2 regions of the Cohnella hashimotonis genome follow, and region 2 is predicted to be linked to the other one. Evidence: riboswitches for the same ligand, from Rfam matches in the RefSeq annotation. Region 2 holds a riboswitch; the other holds the start of a gene.
The links. A riboswitch is a leader RNA that binds a small molecule or an ion and turns the genes downstream of it on or off. The one in region 2 is predicted to bind cyclic di-AMP.
Positions count from the first base shown of each region.

Region 1 (3,788 bases), 1.1 Mb from region 2:
GAAGAAGACGAGATACTGGCAGACTTATGTAAACGATTCTTAAACCGCCGGTTGTACAAGTATGTACCCCTCGACAATCCGCACGAAACACTGGAGGAGGAGCTGCGGGAGCAATGGGAAAGGATCGGTCTGCATCCGGATTACCACCTTCAGATGGACACCCCGACGAACCTTCCCTACGACGTGTACAAGCCAGGATCGCCGGATCCCGAGCCCAAAGAAAAAACCCCCGTCCTCGTGCTGGACGAAAAAGACCGATTGACCGAGATATCCCTGAAAAGCGATATCGTTCGCTCGATCGCGGGACTTCATACCGGGAAGTATTATATCTATTATCCCGAAGACCTGGTGCTGCCTCACGTCAATCGCCTAAAGCCAGAGATCCGCGAGATGCTGGGTTTGTAGTCCCTTATCCGGGAAGTCGTCCCGGCAAGCTCCGCTTGGCCACCCAATAATAAAAACTTCGCAAAAGGAGACTTCTACGAAATGCTCTTTGATACGCACGCTCATCTGGATTCGCCAAAGTTCGATGAAGACCGGGAAGAAACGATCGCTCGCGCCAAGGAAGCGGGCGTCGGCAACATCGTGAATATCGGCTTCAACCGGGAGACGATCCCGACGACCATCGCATTGGCCGAAAAGCACGATTTCATCTATGCCGCCGTAGGCTGGCACCCGACGGATGCAGCCGATATGCGCTTGGAGGAGGATCTGGCCTGGATCGAGTCGCTATGCAGTCATCCGAAGGTCGTAGCGATCGGCGAGATCGGACTCGACTATTATTGGGATACTTCGCCCAAGGATGTCCAACAGCTCGTATTCCGCGAACAGATCCGGCTTGCGAAGCGGATCGGCATGCCGATCGTCATTCACAATCGGGACGCTCATGAAGACGTCATCCGTATTCTGCGCGAAGAAGGAGCGGCCGAGATCGGGGGCATCATGCACTGCTATTCCGGCAGCTGGGAGACGGCCAAGCAATGTTTGGACATGAACTTCTATATCTCCTTCGGAGGACCGGTCACCTTCAAAAACGCGCGCGTTCCCAAAGAGGTTTTGGCGCGTGTCCCCCTGGACCGATTGCTGATTGAGACAGATGCTCCGTACCTTACCCCCCACCCCTATCGAGGCAAGCGAAATGAGTCGTCTTATGTGCAATTCGTAGCCGATTCCGCTGCGGAAATCACAGGCCTTTCTAGGGAAAAAATAGAAGAAATTACGGATCGAAATGCACGTGTCTGTTTCCGACTCGAAGAAAAAGCGCCAACAAACGCAGAAAAATAAATATTTTCTAAGAAAAAACTAGCTTTTGCTTCTGAAATCCTAAAAATTTGGCTTAAATTTGCCTTAAAACGCTGAAATTCGCTCTTTGCACGTTCTTTACACCTTTGGGGCAGGCGGGTTATTATCTAATCCAGAAGTCCGAATATGACATTCCTTTTCCAGTGCGCTTAATCTCCCAGTGGGGAGAGCGGGGGACCCGACGCGGACGATATCGGCGCTTGCCGATGTCCCAGCGGTCCGAGCAATCTTGGGGTGAATGGCGAACGACGGGTGCCGTCCGGCTGACGGCTTACCGACCGATTGCTTAGGGCAACTCTCGACGCCCGAACCCGACAGCTAACCTCGCAAGCGTAGTAGAGAGAGGTAACCTCGTGCCGCCCCATCGTCCCTCGTCCAGTTGAGCGGAAGCCACGACCAGGCCCTCTGTCGCAGGCTTTTTTTGTGCCCGAATTTACGCATTCGGTGCAGATAGCCGCAAAGACCGCTCCACGGAGGCAACTACGGGATGAATGGCAGGCGCATGATATGCCTCCACAGCTGGGCAAGGCGGCGCAATTCGCTAGTGTGCAAGCCGCTCCACACTAAGCTTCCAGCGCCGTTATCACAAATGGATAGTCGCGTCAGACGAATATCATGTAAAACAGTCGACGGCGAGGCTATGAAGGAGGAACGAGAAAATGGGTGCAATTCCCCTCCAAGGGACCCATGATCCACGACCGACCGGCAAGCTTACCGCAGCGCGATGGTTGCATGAGCATCTGCGTTTGATTCTCTTGAGCGCAATTTTGTCCTTTGCTCTTACCATCTGTCTCATCATGCTGCTACACGGCGCGTCCGCCAAGAGCGTGACCGTCGTGGACGGCGGGAAATCTACCGTCATCCAAACCCGTACTTCCGATGTCTCCGCCTTGCTGAAGGAGATGGGCATCACGGTCGGTCCAAACGATCGGTTGTCGTCAGCGCTCACGTCCTCGGTTGAGGACGGCACGCGAGTCGTCATCGATCGGGCTATGAGCGTACAGCTCGTCGCAGACGGGAAGAAAGAGACCAAATATACAACAGTCAAGACGGTGGGCGATCTGCTCAAGAACGAAGGCATCGCGCTCTCCGCCGAAGACAAAGTCACGCCGGCCCTTACGTCGAAGATCGACGAGGGTCTGCAGGTGAAAGTCGTCCGCGTCACCCGGGAGGTCGTTACGACCGAGCATCCGATGGCGTACAAAGTCGTCAAGACAGCGGATAAAAACTTGCTGGTCGGCAAGACGAAGGTCGTGCAGACGGGCAAGCAAGGCTTGTTGGTGAAAAAATTCGAGCGCGTCTACGAAGACGGCAAGCTCGTTAATGAACAGCTCGTCTACAAATCGCTTGATCAGCCGATCGTGCAGCAAGTCGTAGCCGTCGGCGCGAAGAAAAAAGCGGCTGTCGTATCGCTCGCCTACAACAAGGCGTCGGACAATGTAAAGACGCTCCAATTGAACGGTAAATCCGTGAAGGTGAAGAGCGTATTGTCCGGGGTTACGTTAACCGCTTATTCCGCGGGTCCGGCTTCGACGGGCAAGGACGTAGGAGACGTGGGCTACGGCATCACAGCCTCCGGTACCAGAGTATCCGAAGGACGCACGATTGCCGTCGATCCGGATGTCGTGCCTTTGGGCTGGTGGGTCTACATCGAGGGCATCGGTTTCCGCCGCGCGGAAGACACGGGCAGCGCGATCAAGGGCAAGAAGATCGACGTGTACTACGACAGCGAGAGATATGCGAATAAGTTCGGCAAGAAACGCGGTAACACCGTATACGTCATCGGTCCGGTTAAGCCGTCGGCCGACTGAAAAGCTTCTTAGTCATCTTTACCCGCTATTGTTAATTTTGTGTCTGTATTATGTCGGAGCGGTCAAGTTTTTTTGGCGGCGGCCTGGTCGGGTCGCTGCGTCCTGGGAAGGGGCCTATGCCCCTTCCCTTTGTCATTTGCGGGATGTGGGCTATAATAGGGCATACGGAACGATGCGAACGGACTGAACGGGAAGAACGATGGGAACGGACTGAACGGGAAGAACGATGCGAACGAACGGCAACGACAACGAACGGCAACGACAACGAACGGCAGTGAGAAAGTAATAAACAACGTTTTGAGCGGATATGGGAAAGAACGAAATAACGGGTTGGAAAAAATGATACGAGCGGACCGGGGAAACAACGGAGCGAGCGGGGTGGACGGCATCAGCCTGGCTAGAATAGCGGAGATCATCGTCGTTGAAGGCAAGGAGGATACCGTGGCGATCCGGAGGGCCGTCGACGCGGATACGATCGAGACGGGCGGCTCTGCGATCGACGAAAAAGTGCTGCGGCGTATCGAGCTGGCCCGCGAGCGGCGCGGCGTCATTATTTTCACGGATCCCGACGTGCCGGGCGAGAAAATACGCAAGATCATCGAGGCGAGGGTGCCGGGGTGCAGCCATGCCTTCTTGGCAAAGGCGGATGCGCGCGGCAAGGACGGCATAGGCGTC
Region 1 covers NZ_JAGRPV010000001.1:7,817,558-7,821,345, reverse strand. Annotated here, with positions in the region: gene KB449_RS31160 (HD domain-containing protein) at 1-405, shown strand, start outside; gene KB449_RS31155 (TatD family hydrolase) at 487-1,284, shown strand; cyclic di-AMP (ydaO/yuaA leader) riboswitch at 1,439-1,650, shown strand; gene KB449_RS31150 (resuscitation-promoting factor) at 1,962-3,113, shown strand; gene rnmV (ribonuclease M5) at 3,453-3,788, shown strand, end outside.
Region 1: linked by a shared signal. The riboswitch ahead of KB449_RS31150 (resuscitation-promoting factor) and the one ahead of KB449_RS26755 (APC family permease) in region 2 are both predicted to bind cyclic di-AMP.

Region 2 (3,788 bases):
ACGACAGCAGTCGGCACGGCGTTCAAGCTTATCCTGCCCGTCGGCGCAATCGGAGACGGCGTCAAGGTACGGCTGCCGTCCGGAACGCTCACAGCCGCTTCGGTCCAGTCCGCCGGACTGACGCTCGTCGTACAGACCGACCGAGTGACGTACGAGATTCCCGCCAAGCTGCTTGGCAGTTCGATGCTCGCGCAAGCCTGGGGGACGTCGTCCTTGCCGGACGACCTGCAGCTCGAGTTCGGCATCGTCAAGCCTGCGCAGTCAGAGCAGGCTAAGTCCCTGCAATTGCTGCGAACGGACGGTTATGCGGCAATATCCGACTTTCTCGACTTTACGATCGAGCTGGCTTCCGGCGGGAAGAAAAAAGAGCTGAAAAACTTTAACGGCATTTATGTCACCAAACGCATCAGCATCGACGCTCCGGCCGCTGCGGGGGAGGTAACGGCGCTGACGTACGATTCCGTGTCCGGACAGCTCGCGTTCGTCCCCGCGGCGATCTCCGTCTCCGAGGGCCGGCTGACGGCGGCGATCCGGACGCCGCACAACAGCCTGTATGTGCTGGCGCAGACCGGCAAGTCCTTCGCCGACATCGCGACCCACCCCGATCGCGCCGCGATCGAAAAGATGGCAGCCAAAAAGCTCGTGCTCGGCGCCGGAGCAGGACGGTTTCAACCGGACCGGACGGTGACGAGAGCCGAATTCGCGGCCTTGCTCGCGAGAGCGCTCGGTCTGCAGACGCTGCCCGCAGCGCCTGCGTTCGCCGACGTGAAGGCAGGCGCCTGGTATGGCGCGCCGGTAACAACGGCGGTGAGCGCGGGCCTGATCTCGGGGTACGGCAACGGGAGCTTCGGTCCGGGCGGCGTCATCAATCGTCAAGAGTTGGCTGTCATGCTTGGCAGAGCGATCGCTTATGCGGGTGGGCTGCCTAAGGATGCTGGGAAGGCAAGCTCCGGCGCTTCTGTCGATGCGGCGAAGATTCCCGCCTGGGCTGCCGCCGACGCGCAGGCGCTGCTCGCTGCAGGCATTATGCGGAACAGAGCGGACGGCTCGTTCGCGCCTGCAGCTCCGGTTACCAGGGCCGAGGCTGCCGTATCGCTCATGCGGATGCTGGAAAGGCTGCAGCTCATTTAAAGTCTTTTTCGAAATAACGCCCTGTCCTCCTGTTTGCCGGGAGGCGGGGCGATTTTTTTCGATTCTCATCCAAACGCGGAAAGCCGAAGGCGTAGAAACTTCAATAAATCGAGCGCGAACGTGCGCGACTGCGATAATGCAAGAGCCGTATGAATGTAACCGTTCTCTTGCCGTGTTAAAAGGCTGCCGCGCTGTTTCATCCCCTTCGGCGGCAGTTTACATGAAGATGGAACGTAACGTATGATTCATTTCGTGATTCAACATCCTAATCGCTGAATCCCGCACAATGCGGGAACGGGGGAACCAACCGGGTGCCGCACATGCGCCCAGGGGTGAATCGCTTGGCTATGCCAGGCGTAGGGCTGCTTGCCGGGCCCGAATCCGACAGCTAACCTCGCAAGCGTCCGGAAGAGGAACCTGCGCCGCTATTCGCTTAAGAATAAGCTGCGGGAGATCCTTTCCTGCGGCTTTTTTTTGATGCATTTCCGCGGTGCCGGTACAGCAAAGGAGATAACCCCATGGTCAGCAAAGTTAAAAGGCTACTGATCGGCAGACCGATGAAAAGCGCGGAGATCGAAGGCGCCAAGCTGGGAAAATTCAAGGCGCTGGCCGTCTTGTCGTCCGACGCGCTGTCGTCTGTCGCGTACGGTACGGAGCAGATTCTGATCGTCCTCATGGCGGCAGGCTTCGCGGCTGTCTGGTACTCGGTGCCGATCTCGCTGGCGGTGCTCGGCCTTTTATTTATTCTCATCCTGTCTTATCGCCAGACCATTTATGCCTATCCGGCCGGCGGCGGCGCCTATATCGTGGCCAAGGACAATCTCGGCATCTCCACGGGACTTCTGGCCGGAGGCTCGCTGCTGGTCGACTATATATTGACCGTTGCGGTCAGCTCGTCCGCAGGGACGGACGCGATCACGTCGGCTTTCCCTTCGCTGCACGAACATCGCGTCCTTATCGCGCTCGTCATCATCCTGATCCTGACCGTCATGAACCTCCGCGGCGTGACCGAGTCCGCGTCTGTGCTCGCGACGCCGATCTATCTGTTCGTTGTTGCCATCTTCGTGCTCATCGCCGTCGGCATCATCAAGTATGCAACGGGCGGCGCACCCGCTCACGTGCCGGAATTCGGCGCTGCGGTGTCCAACGTCAGCCTCTTCCTGCTGCTCAAGGCTTTTAGCTCGGGCTGCTCGGCGCTCACGGGCGTCGAGGCCGTGTCCAACGCCATTCCCAACTTCAAGAAGCCGGCCGAACGCAACGCCGCCGCTACGCTGATCATGATGGGCACGATCCTGGGCGCGATGTTTATCGGCATCAGCTTGCTCGCTTACTGGTACGGCGTGGCGCCGGACGAAAAGCAGACGGTCGTCTCGCAAATCGCCGAATCGACGTTCGGGCGGGGCACGATCTACTACGTCATTCAAGCGCTGACTGCGCTGATTCTCGTGCTGGCGGCGAATACGGCGTATTCCGCGTTCCCGCTGCTGGCGTTCATGCTGGCCAAGGATAAATACATGCCGCACGCCTTCATGGTTCGCGGCGACCGGCTCGGCTACTCGAACGGCATTATTTTCCTCGGCGTATTCTCCGCGCTGCTGGTCATTATTTTCCACGGCAACACCGAGAACCTGATCCCGCTATACGCCGTCGGCGTCTTCATCCCGTTCACGCTGTCGCAGCTCGGCATGATGGTGCGGTGGATCCGGCTCCGTCCGCAAGGTTGGGTGACGCGCCTGATCGTCAACACGATCGGCATGCTGACGACGCTGAGCATCACGCTCATCTTCATTTTCACCAAGTTCACGCATGTGTGGATGGTGTTCGTCTTCCTGCCGGTCGTCATGTGGACATTTTTCGCCATCGCGCGCCACTACCGCAACACCGCCGACGAGCTTCGCATCGACCCGACCAAGGAGAAGCCGTGCATCAAGGGCAGCACGATCGTCGTGCCGGTCGCGGGGGTCACCCGCGTCGTCATGAATTCGCTCAGCTATGCCAAGTCGCTGACCGACAACGTCGTTGCCGTCTACGTCGGCTTCGATGACGAGGAGATCGAGCGCATGGAAAAAAGATGGGCCGACTGGGATCCCGGCGTCCGGCTCATCACGCTGAGATCCAGCTATCGCAGCATTATCCGCCCGATCATGAAGTTCATCGACACAATCGAGTGGAAAACCGCCGAAACGGACCACATCACCGTCCTCATCCCGCAGTTCATCGCCAAGCACTGGTGGCAGCACATTTTGCACAATCAGTCGAGTCTGCTGCTCCGCGCTTATCTGTACAACCAGAAGGACGTCATCATCGCGACCGTGCCTTACCATTTGCGCCGCTGACGTCCATCGTGAGCCATCCAACCGTCTCGTCCGCGATTTTGCGGGCGAGTCGGTTTCGTTTCGGGCAAAATCAATCGACAGGGCACTGTTATGGCGCCATACAATGCCTAACCCCGCCGGATAACGATGTGCGGCATCGTTATTCCGTGCGCTGAGGCCGATTTTCGACCAATAAGAATGTGCCGCATCGCTATATCGCCCAACCTGCGCACGAACCGCGCCACCCGCCAAACGCCACCCCGCAAGCACCGTCACACCAATCACCATCACACCAATCACCATCACACCAAGCACCATAACACCAAGCACCATAACACCAAG
Region 2 covers NZ_JAGRPV010000001.1:6,728,575-6,732,362, reverse strand. Annotated here, with positions in the region: gene KB449_RS26760 (M4 family metallopeptidase) at 1-1,131, shown strand, start outside; cyclic di-AMP (ydaO/yuaA leader) riboswitch at 1,392-1,549, shown strand; gene KB449_RS26755 (APC family permease) at 1,650-3,467, shown strand.